One region of the Xanthomonas sp. NCPPB 3959 genome, then DNA from elsewhere that is predicted to be linked to it. Evidence: predicted binding sites of a transcription regulator. Region 1 holds the regulator's gene; the other holds the start of a gene.
What was found. Region 1 encodes FliA, which starts transcription of late flagellar genes. Its sites were predicted from a motif close to TAAAGTTTNNCNNNCNNNGGCCGATAA; they were not measured.
Positions count from the first base shown of each region.

Region 2: the regulator FliA is predicted to act here: its motif matches at 1,861-1,887, upstream of AC1KVG_RS20310 (methyl-accepting chemotaxis protein).

Region 1 covers NZ_JBWWVR010000001.1:106,964-114,270, reverse strand. The annotation lists gene flhA (flagellar biosynthesis protein FlhA) at 1-178, shown strand, start outside; gene flhF (flagellar biosynthesis GTPase FlhF) at 854-2,533, shown strand; gene AC1KVG_RS00415 (MinD/ParA family protein) at 2,520-3,404, shown strand; gene AC1KVG_RS00410 (RNA polymerase sigma factor FliA) at 3,401-4,174, shown strand; gene cheY (chemotaxis response regulator CheY) at 4,210-4,602, shown strand; gene AC1KVG_RS00400 (protein phosphatase CheZ) at 4,602-5,228, shown strand; gene AC1KVG_RS00395 (chemotaxis protein CheA) at 5,231-6,889, shown strand; gene AC1KVG_RS00390 (serine hydrolase domain-containing protein) at 7,166-7,307, opposite strand, start outside.
Region 2 covers NZ_JBWWVR010000024.1:46,173-49,747, forward strand. The annotation lists gene AC1KVG_RS20310 (methyl-accepting chemotaxis protein) at 1-1,795, opposite strand, end outside; gene AC1KVG_RS20315 (glucose/quinate/shikimate family membrane-bound PQQ-dependent dehydrogenase) at 2,228-3,575, opposite strand, start outside.

The DNA of each region.
Region 1 (7,307 bases):
GGCCGATTGCGTCGGCAAGCAGGAAGCCCGCAACGAACCGGCGGTGGTGCTGGTACCTGGCCAGGTCCGCGCAGCGCTGGCCCGCCTGGTCCGCCATAGCGTGCCGACCCTGTCGGTACTGGCGTACAGCGAAGTGCCGGAAGACAAGCGCCTGAAGCTGGTCGGCACGATCAGCTGAGCCTGACGCACCTCGTAGGAGCGCACCTGGGCGCGACGGGCTCTACCGGGACAGCCCGTCGCGCCCAAGGGCGCTCCTACGACACGCGACGTGCTGCGGACCAGAAAAGCTTGCTGACATCACTGTAGGAGCGACCTTGGTCGCGAGGGCGTTACCGGGAGGGCCCATCGCGCCCGGGTGCGCTCCTACGAACCCACCCGCGCCCGGCCCTCTCGCTGCAGACAGGCGACCGACCACCGCACCCAGCGTCGGAAAGCCGCCACTCGTCCAAACCTCCAATCGATTGCACGACGCTGGCGGTTTCGAGGCTTTGCGGGCGCTCCACGCTCGACCTCCCACCCGCCAGCGCATCCACCCGCACAGTGGATGCCAACGCAGCGCGCCCCTAGAGAAAAGTCAATTAAACCAGTGACTTGAAATCTTGCAGCCGGGCCGATCGCACAGCTCCAGTCTGTCCCAACCTTCCAGATTCCCGCGCCGGAACCCCGGCACCGCGTTTTGGCACGCCGCGTGCATTAGCTCTGGCGAGACCGCAGTCAGCTTGATCACTGCGGGGCGAGCAGCAGCACTTGGAACAACCGAACGGGACAGGCAACTCATGACGCTGGCAACACACCCACATTCATCGCGCACCCGTCCGGCGTCCGGCGGGTCCCGTTCCTGGAGGCACTTCGCATGAAAATCAAACGCTTCGTTGCCCCGGACATGCGCACCGCATTCCGCATGGTGCGTGAAGAACACGGCCCGGACGCAGTGATCCTGTCCAACCGCCGTACCGCCGAAGGCATCGAGATCGTCGCTGCCAGCAACTACGACGAAGAACTCGTGCAGCGCGCTCTGGAAACCGCGCGCTCCGAGACTCCGTCGGCTGCGGCGGCTGCGGCGGCACAGATCGAACAGGCGCCGGCCCAGCAGGCCCCGGCCCGGACAGCCGCGCCGTTCCACGCCCCGCTGAAGCCGGCCGGTGACACCGGCAGCAGCCAGCGTCAGCGTGTTGCCAGCGCTGCAGACGACATGATCGCCGCGATGGCGCTGCGCCAGCCGGTCAACGTGCCGCGCTCGGCGCCGGTCGCCGCACCGGTGCGGACTGCCGCCGCCCCGTCTGCCGCCGCTCAAGCATTGGCCCACGCCGTTGCAGTTGCCGCCGCACCGCGCCAGGAACATGCGCTGTCGGCAGTGCCGGAACAGCTGTTCGCCGACTTCCTGACCACCGCACCGGTACAGGCTCCGGTGCACGCTGCCCCGGTGCAGGCACGCACGCCGATCATGGCCGCCGCGCTCGCCACCCACGCCTCTTACGGGCAGGACGACGACGAGCAGGACGACGACGGCTTCGACATGGACGACGCGCTGCCGCAGATCCTGCCGCCGGCCGCATTGCCGCCGCTGGTGGCCGCCCCGGTCGCCCTGGCCGCAGTACCGGTCGCCGCCGCCCCGGTGCCGCAGAACGACGAAGAACTCAAGCAGCTGCGCGGTGAGCTGGCGCTGATGCGTCAGATGATCGAGCGCGAAATGAACCGCCTCACCGACGAGCGCCTGCGTGGCTCCCCGGTGCGTGCGCAGGCCCTGGAACTGATGGACGACTACGGCTTCGATGCCGGTCTGATCCGCGATGTGGCCCTGCAGATCCCGGCCGATACCGAATTGCACCGCGGCCGCGGGCTGATGCTGGGCCTGCTGTCCAAGCGTCTGCCGGTGGCTCCGATCGACCCGCTGGAACGCGGCGGCGTGATCGCCCTGGTCGGCCCGACCGGTGCCGGCAAGACCACCACTATCGCCAAGCTCGCCCAGCGCTTCGCCGCCCAGCACGCCCCGCGCGACGTGGCCCTGGTCACCACCGACACCCAGCGCGTCGGCGGCCGCGAGCAGCTGCACAGCTACGGCCGTCAGCTCGGCATCGCGGTGCACGAGGCCGACAGCGCCGAGAGCCTGCTGGAACTGCTCGAGCGCCTGCGCGACTACAAGCTGGTGCTGATCGACACCGCCGGCATGGGTCAGCGCGACCGCGCCCTGGCCGCACAGCTGAACTGGCTGCGCGCCGCGCACCAGGTCACCTCGCTGCTGGTGCTGCCGGCCAACGCCCATTTTTCCGACCTCGACGAGGTCGTACGCCGCTTCGCCCACGCCAAACCCCAAGGCGTGGTGCTGACCAAACTCGACGAGACCGGCCGCTTCGGCAGCGCCTTGTCGGTGGTGGTTGACCATCAAATGCCCATCACCTGGGTGACTGACGGACAGCGGGTCCCCGACGACCTGCACCGCGCCAATGCCGCCAGTCTCGTTCTTCGCCTTGAAGATTTGCGGCGCGCTGCCGATAAGCCCTGTACTCCGGAGCACAACCATGCAGTCGCGTGAATACGCCAAGCTGACCAACGCCTTCCCCCTGACGGCGACCCGTCCCGAGCCCTTGGGCCCGGTGCGCACCATTGCCGTGACCGGTGGCAAGGGTGGCGTGGGTAAAACCAACATCTCCGCCAACCTGGCCGTGGCCCTCGCCGAGATGGGCAAGCGCACCCTGCTGCTCGACGCCGACCTTGGCCTGGCCAACCTGGACGTGGTCTTGGGCCTGTCGCCCAAGTACACCCTGGCCGACCTGATCGCTGGCCGCTGCACGCTGGATGAAGTGATCATCGAAGGCCCCGGTGGCGTGTTGGTGGTCCCGGCCGCCTCCGGTCGCCGCCACATGGCCGAACTGGCTCCGGCCCAGCACATCGGCCTGGTCAACGTGTTCTCCGAGCTGGAACGCGACCTAGACGTGATGGTCATCGACACCGCCGCCGGCATCACCGACAGCGTGCTGACCTTCTGCCAGGCCGCCCAGGACACCGTGGTGGTGGTCTGCGACGAACCGGCCTCGATCACCGACGCCTACGCGCTGATCAAGGTGCTCTCGCGCGAACGCGGCGTGGACCGTCTGCAGATCATCGCCAACATGGTGCGCGACCCCAACGAAGGCCGCCTGCTGTACGACAAGCTGTCGCGGGTCTGCGAAAAATTCCTCGGCGACGTGTCGCTGAACTACCTCGGCCACGTGCCACAGGACGACTGGTTGCGTTTGTCGGTACAGCGCCAGCAACCGGTCATCAAGGCCTACCCCGCCAGCCCCTCGGCGCTGGCCATCGCAGAAATCGCGCGGCGTACCTCGCGCTGGCAGGCCCCCACCGTGCCACGCGGCAACGTCGAGTTCTTTGTCGAACGCATCATCCAACGGGGGGTCGCCGCATGAGCACCGCTACCGCAACCGCAACGACGGCCACCGCGCAGTACCGTGCAGTGCAACGCAACAACGCCAACGACATCGTCACCCAGCACGCCGATCTGGTGCGCCGCATCGCCCACCATCTGGCCGCGCGCCTGCCGGCGAGCGTGGAAGTGGACGACCTGATCCAGGCCGGCATGATCGGCCTGATCGAAGCCTCGCGCAGTTATGACTCCGAGCAGGGCGCCTCGTTCGAAACCTATGCCTCGATCCGTATCCGCGGCTCGATGATCGACGAGATTCGCAGAGGCGACTGGGTACCGCGTTCGGTGCACCGCCGTGCCCGCGACGCTGCTGCTGCAGTACGCAAGATCGAACAGAACACCGGCCGCGCCGCCGCCGCCACCGAAGTGGCCGCCGCGATGGAAATGCCGCTGCCCGATTACCTGCGTCTGATGGAAGACGCCGCGCGCGGCCAGGTGCTGAGCCTGGAGTCGCGGATCGAAGATCACGGCGAGCTGGACACCACCGCCAAGGGTGGCCCCAACCCGCAGCAGATGATGGAGCGTGGCGAGTTCGGCCGCGAGCTGGGCAAGGCCATCGGCCAGTTGCCCGAGCGCGAGCAGCTGGTGCTGTCGCTGTACTACGAACAGGAATTGAACCTGAAGGAAATCGGCGCCGTGCTCGGTGTCAGCGAATCGCGCGTCTGCCAGATCCACGGCCAGGCCGTGGTGCGTCTGCGCGGCCGCCTCAAGGTCTTCGAACTGGCCGATGCCGGTGTCGAAATTGACGAATGATTTTTTCGCGTATTTTTTAGTGTTAGGAGCTTGATGTGAACAAGAACATGCGGATTTTGATCGTGGACGACTTCTCGACGATGCGACGTATCGTCAAGAATCTGTTGGGCGATCTTGGTTTCACCAATACCGCAGAGGCCGAAGACGGCAACAGCGCATTGGCTGCGTTGCGGGCCGGCCCGTTCGATTTCGTGGTCACCGACTGGAACATGCCCGGCATGACCGGTATCGACCTGCTGCGCAACATCCGCGCCGACGCCAAGCTCAAGCACCTGCCGGTGATGATGGTGACCGCCGAAGCCAAGCGCGAGCAGATCATCGAAGCCGCCCAGTGCGGCGTGAACGGCTACATCATCAAGCCGTTCACCGCGCAGACGCTGGAAGAAAAGCTGGGCAAGGTGTTCGAACGTCTGGCGGCGACCGCCTGATGAACGCCACCGTGGAAACCAATGCCGAACGCGCTGCCTTGATCGACCGCCTGCAAGGCGCGCTCGATGCACTGGAAAGCGGTGACGAAGCCGCATGGAAGCGCGAGGTCGACCACCTCGCCGCCTTGCGCACCCGTCCGATGATGCAGGGCCTGAGCCGGCTCGCACGCGAACTCGGTCAGGCGCTGGGCGAATTGCCCACCGTGCCCGAAGAAGCCGGCGAGCTGGACGATGCGTGTTCGCGCCTGGACCACGTGGTGGAAATGACCGAAAAGGCCAGCCATCGCACGCTGGATCTGGTCGAAGAATGCCGTGAGCTGGCCAACCAGCTGCGCGACGGTGGTCTGAATCAGGACCAGGGCGCGCTGATGGACAAGATGCGCCACAACCTGACCGAACTGTCGCTGGCGCAGAGCTACCAGGACCTGAGCGGGCAGATCATCCGTCGCGTGGCCGGCATCGTGCGGCGCGTGCACGAAGGCTTCGGCGCACTCGGCCTGCCGCCGAAGAGCACCGAGCCGAAGAAAGACGACGGCGGTCTTGCCGGTCCTGCAGTCAAGGGCCTGGACCGTCACGCGGTGTCGCAGGACGACGCCGATGACCTGCTGTCCGGATTGGGGTTGTAACCATGAGTGCTGTTCCAGACGATATTGCTGCCGATTTCATCGTCGAGGCCCAGGAAATCCTGGATCGCCTCGGCGAACAGCTGGTCGCGCTGGAACAGGCACCGGACGAAGCCGACCAGCTCAACGCGGTGTTCCGCGGCTTCCACACGCTCAAGGGCGGCGCCGGCTTTCTGGCGATCAAGCCCATGGTGGAGCTGTGCCACGCCGCTGAAGAAACCCTCGGCATGGCACGCTCCGGCCAGGCGGTGTTGCAGGCGCATCACTTCGATGCCGCGCAGCAGTCGCTGGATTATCTGCAGGCGATGCTGGATGCGATGGGCTCGGGCGAAACCGTGCCGCATGCACCGGCCTCGCTGATTGCGCAGTTCGATGCCAAGAGCGGCCCGCCGGCGGTCAAGGCCGCGCCCAAAGCCGCATTGGCTGCGGTGGCCACACCTGCCCATGACGACGGCCATGCACCGGCACCCGGCGCCAAAGCCGCACCCAAAGCCGCCGCAAAAGGTGCCGAAGCCGAACAGACCGTGCGCGTGGACACCAAGCGCCTGGACGCCATCGTCAACCTGATCGGCGAACTGGTGCTGTCGCGTAATCGTCTCAAGACCCTGCGCACCCGCCTGCGCGACGAAGAACTCGATCGCGCCGTCAGCGTGCTGGATATCGCCACTGCCCGCCTGCAGACCGCGGTCATGCGCACCCGCATGCAGCCGGTCAGCAAGGTGTTCTCGCGCTTCCCCAAGGTGGCCCGCGATGTCGCGCGCACCTTGTCCAAGGAAGTGGAACTGGAACTGATCGGCGCCGAGACGGAACTGGACCGTAACCTGGTCGAAGCCCTGGCCGATCCGCTGGTGCATCTGGTGCGTAACGCGATCGACCACGGCATCGAATCCCCTGCCCTGCGCGAAGCCACCGGCAAGCCGCGCAGTGGTCACGTGCGTCTGTCCGCGCAGCAGGAAGGCGACTACGTCAGCATCGAAATCCAGGACGACGGCGCCGGCATCGACCCCGAGCGCCTGCGCGAAATCGCTCGCAATAAAGGCCTGATCGACGCCGAAGCCGCCGCCCGGCTGAGCACCGACGAATGCCTGCATCTGATCTTCATGCCGGGCTTCTCGACCAAGGCCGAGGTCACCGACATCTCCGGCCGTGGTGTGGGCATGGACGTGGTGCAATCGCGCATCCGCGAACTCAGCGGGCAGATCCAGATCCAGTCCGAACTGGGCCGCGGCAGCCGCTTCATGATCCGCGTGCCGCTGACGTTAGCGATCCTGCCGACCCTGCTGGTGCAGGCCGGCGAAGCCGTCTATGCACTACCGCTGGCCCGCGTGGTCGAAGTGCTGCATGCACCACAGACCTCGCTGGGCTGGTTCGACGGCCGCGCCGTGCTGGACCGCCGCTCGCACACCTTGCCGCTGATCGACCTGCGTCGCTGGCTGGGCGTCCCGGCCGAACAACCGCCGCTGTTGACCGTGGTGCTGCTGCAGGCCGGCGAAACCCGCTTCGGCCTAGTGGTGGACCAGGTCCGCGGCCGCGAGGAAGTGGTGATCAAACCGCTACCGCGCGCCCTGCGCGGCCTGCCCGGCTACGCCGGCGCCACCCTGATCGGCGACGGCCGCATGGCGCTGATCCTGGATGTGGATGGGCTGCGCTCCAGCGATCATTGAGTTTTGGGATTGGGGATTGGGGATTGGGGATTGGGGATGGGAATCGGGAATCGGGAATCGGGAATCGGGAATCGTCAAGACGATCCTGACTGCCTGATCTAACGACAACGGCCGCGTACTGCGGCCGTTGTTGTTTCACTACCTGCATCGCTGCCGATCTATGCCGCTACGCGCGCAGGCATGGGGAGATGGTTTGGCGACGGTCAGGCTGCCGTGGAAGTGAACCTGGAACCGTTATTTACAGCTAATATTTAAGCATCTTAAACCAGCCCGGGTTTAGAAAAACGGGGGAACATGCGAGCCAGCTGGCGCAAGCATCCCAAGCGCGATATCGTCAACTCCAAAACCCGATGTTTTGTTGATAAACGCGATTGCGGCGACGCGCGTGTCGGCGTTGAAGCCCATGAAGCTACGAACG
Region 2 (3,575 bases), on a different contig from region 1:
TCGACACCGCATCGGCCAGCTCCACTGCCTGTTCTTCCAGGCTGCGTGCAGCGGCGGTGGCTTCTTCCACCAGCGCGGCGTTGCGTTGGGTGACTTCGTCCAATTGCGCGACCGTGCGGTTGACCTGTTCGATGCCGCTGGATTGCTCGGCGCTGGCGGCGGTGATCTCGCTCATGATGTCGGTGACGTGCTTCACCGAGCCGACGATCTCGCGCATGGTCGCGCCGGCGCGGTGCACCAGGCCCGAGCCCAGTTCGACCTTGTCGGTGGAGTCGGCGATCAGCGTCTTGATCTCCTTGGCCGCATCGGCCGAGCGCCTCGCCAACGCGCGCACTTCCGAGGCGACCACGGCGAAACCACGGCCTTGCTCGCCCGCGCGTGCGGCTTCCACTGCGGCGTTGAGCGCCAGGATATTGGTCTGGAAGGCGATGCCGTCGATGACGCCGATGATCTCGCCGATCTTGCGCGAGGCGGTGCTGATCTGGCTCATGGTGGACACCACGTCGTCCATCACCTTGCCCCCGCTCTGCGCCACTTCGCCGGTGCCCACTACCAGACGATTGGCCTGCAGCGCGCTTTCCGCATTCTGCTTCACGGTGGAGGTGAGTTCTTCCATGGAGCTTGCGGTTTCTTCGAGGTTGGCGGCCTGCTGCTCGGTGCGTTCGGACAGGTCGGTGTTGCCGGCAGCGATTTCCACCGCGGCCTGGCGAATGGTGTCGGAGGCAACCTGGATACCGCCGATGATTTCGGTCAGACGGAGTACGGTCTGGTTGGTGTCGTCGCGCAGGCGCGCAAAGATGCCGTGCGCATCGCCCTCCACACGCTGGGTGAGGTCGCCTTCGGCCATGGCGCCGATCACGCGTGCCAACGCGGCCAGGTGGGTTTCCACCGAGTCGTAGATGCGGTTGATGCCCTGGGCCAGCGACAGCAGCACACCGTCCATGCCGTCCATCTGCATGCGCCGGCTGAAATCGCCGACGGCGGCGGCATCGATGATCTGGATCAGCGCCTGCTCGGCATTGACCTGCGCGGTGACGTCCATCCACTGCGCGATGGTGCCCAGCTTGGTGCCGTCGGCGGCAATGATGGGGCTGTAGACGAAGTCGATCTGGCGGCCGAAGAATGGCGCGCGCACCGCTTTGGAAGCGGTCAATGCGCGCATGCGGTCGATCGCCGCCTGGCTGTCCGGATAGATGTCGCCGATGCTGCCGCCGACGAAGCCTTCGGCATGGAAGCTGGGGCGGAAACTCTGCACATCCGGCTCGATCAGCTTGAGCATCGCGAGCAATTTGCGATTGGCGAACAGCACCTGGCCGTCGTCGTCGGCGATGCGGATCATGGTGTCCAGATCGTCCAGCGCCTTGATCACGAACTGGCCATGGCGCAGGCCTTGTTCCATCACGTCGATGCGGATGGCCAGCTTGTCCTGGGTCGCCTGCAGCGCATGCAGCAACGGCGCAAGCTCGCCGGATGCGTTGCGCAGCTCCACGCGCTGAAAGCGCTCATCGCCCATCGCCGCGACCACGCCGATTGCCTGCTGCAACTGTGCGCTGGTGCGACGGCGCGACCACCACCATAGCCCTGTACTGGCGATGCCCACCACCAGCAGTGCCGGCAACATCCGTCCCAGCCCGCTCCAAAAACCACCGGGCACCAACGTGGCGGCGTAGAGCGTCAGCAGTACCAGCAGCCCGATGTGCGCAGCGGCGGGAAGCCAGGCCATTCCGGTGGCACGCGCAAGGCTCCTGCCGGCAGATGGGCGGGGGACAGCGGTGGCATCGTGTGAAGGCAACATAGGCTGGGTCCGACTAGGTGATCTGGGATGGGTCTGCGTCCGGCAGGAAATACGCTGCATTGGGGGTATCGGCGGCTGAGCCCGAATCATGACGGCGTGAAATTGCCGTTCGTCGGAATGTGGGCGCTAAGCGGACGAAATCGCCGATGTGATTGATTTGGAAGCGGTTTCAGTGCGGTTTGGTACGTGATGGAATGGTTGTGCGGCGTCGGGATCTGAGTTTTTAAATGTAAATTTCGAGTGAAATATCATGGGCTGATTAACGCCGGAATCGTGTCTGCGGCGGGCGTCTTAGAAGCGCGCGCACGCCTCCCATCAGCCGCGACACTCGCAACCGCTCTTACGATTCCCACTTCCAATCCCCACAAAAAAACCGACCGTCTCGCGACGGTCGGTTCAATCTGTTGCACTCACTAACGCAGTGTCGGCCGATTACTTGGCCGGCGTGGCCTGCGCATCGTCCGGCAATGCCCAGGCGATGACGCTGTCGCCGGACTTGGTTTCCATGCGGTCGTGTCCACCCACGGCGGCCACGATGTACTGCTTGCCGTCGATGGTGTAACTCAGCGGGGCTGCCTGCGGGCCGGCCGGCACGCGGGTCTCCCAGACCTGCTTGCCGGTGCGGGTGTCAAAGCCGCGCATGAAGTCGTCCAGGGTCGCGCCGATGAAGGTCACGCCACCAGCCGTGGCGAGCGAGCCGCTGTTGTTGGGCGTGCCGATTTCGAACTTGGTCTTGGACGGGATGCCCATCGGGCCCTGGTCGTAGCCGGTGCCCAGCGGACGGCGCCAGATCACCTGCTGCGTGCGCAAATCCACGCCGGAGATGTAGCCCCATGGCGGTGCCACGCACGGCGTGTTGAGCGGCGACATCCACGGCTCCTTGCGGGCGCCGTAGGCCAGGCCCTTCTGCGCCATGTAGCCGGGGGTCTTGCTCTTGCCGTCGAACACCGAGACCACGCCCAGCTCGTTCATTTTCTCGCGGGTATAGACCTGCAAGGTGTACGGCAGGCGATTGCTGTTCATCACCATGATGCCGCGCTGCAGATCGACCGAGACGCCGCCCCAGTTGATGCCGCCGTGGTTGCCGGTGAACGCCAGCGAGCCTTGCAGGGTCGGCGGGGTGAACATGCCTTCGTAGCGCAGCTGTTTGAACTGGATACGGCAAGCCAGCTGGTCGAACGGGGTCATGCCCCAGGCATCGGATTCGATGATGGTTTCGTACTCGCGGCTCGGCGCGCCCACGGTATTGGGCATGCCCGGCGAGATCGGCTGCGTGGCAGCGGTAAAGTCGCCGTGATCGGTCCCTTGCGGCACGGCGATCTGCTTGACCGGCATGATCGGCTCGCCGGTGGCGCGGTCCAGCACGAACACCTGGCCGGACTTGGTGGCCTGGATCACCGCAGGACGGGTACCGCCGCCAGCGACCGGCCAATCGACCAGATTCGGCTGCGGGCCGATGTCGTAATCCCACAGGTCGTGGTTGACGGTGCGGAAGTGCCAACGCTCCTTGCCGGTGGCCGCGTCCACGGCGACCAGCGAGGCGGTGTATTCCTCATCCTGCGGCGTGCGGCCCTTGCCGAAGAAATCGCCCGAGGCATTGCCGGTGGGTAGATAGACCAGGCCCAGCTCGTCGTCGGCAGACATCAGCGACCACACGTTCGGGGTCGAGCGGGTATAGGTCTGGCCGGCCGGCGGCTCGGCGGTGATCGCCGGGTTGCCCAGGTCCCAGGCCCAACGCAGCTGGCCGGTGAGTGCATCGAAGCCACGCACCACGCCCGAG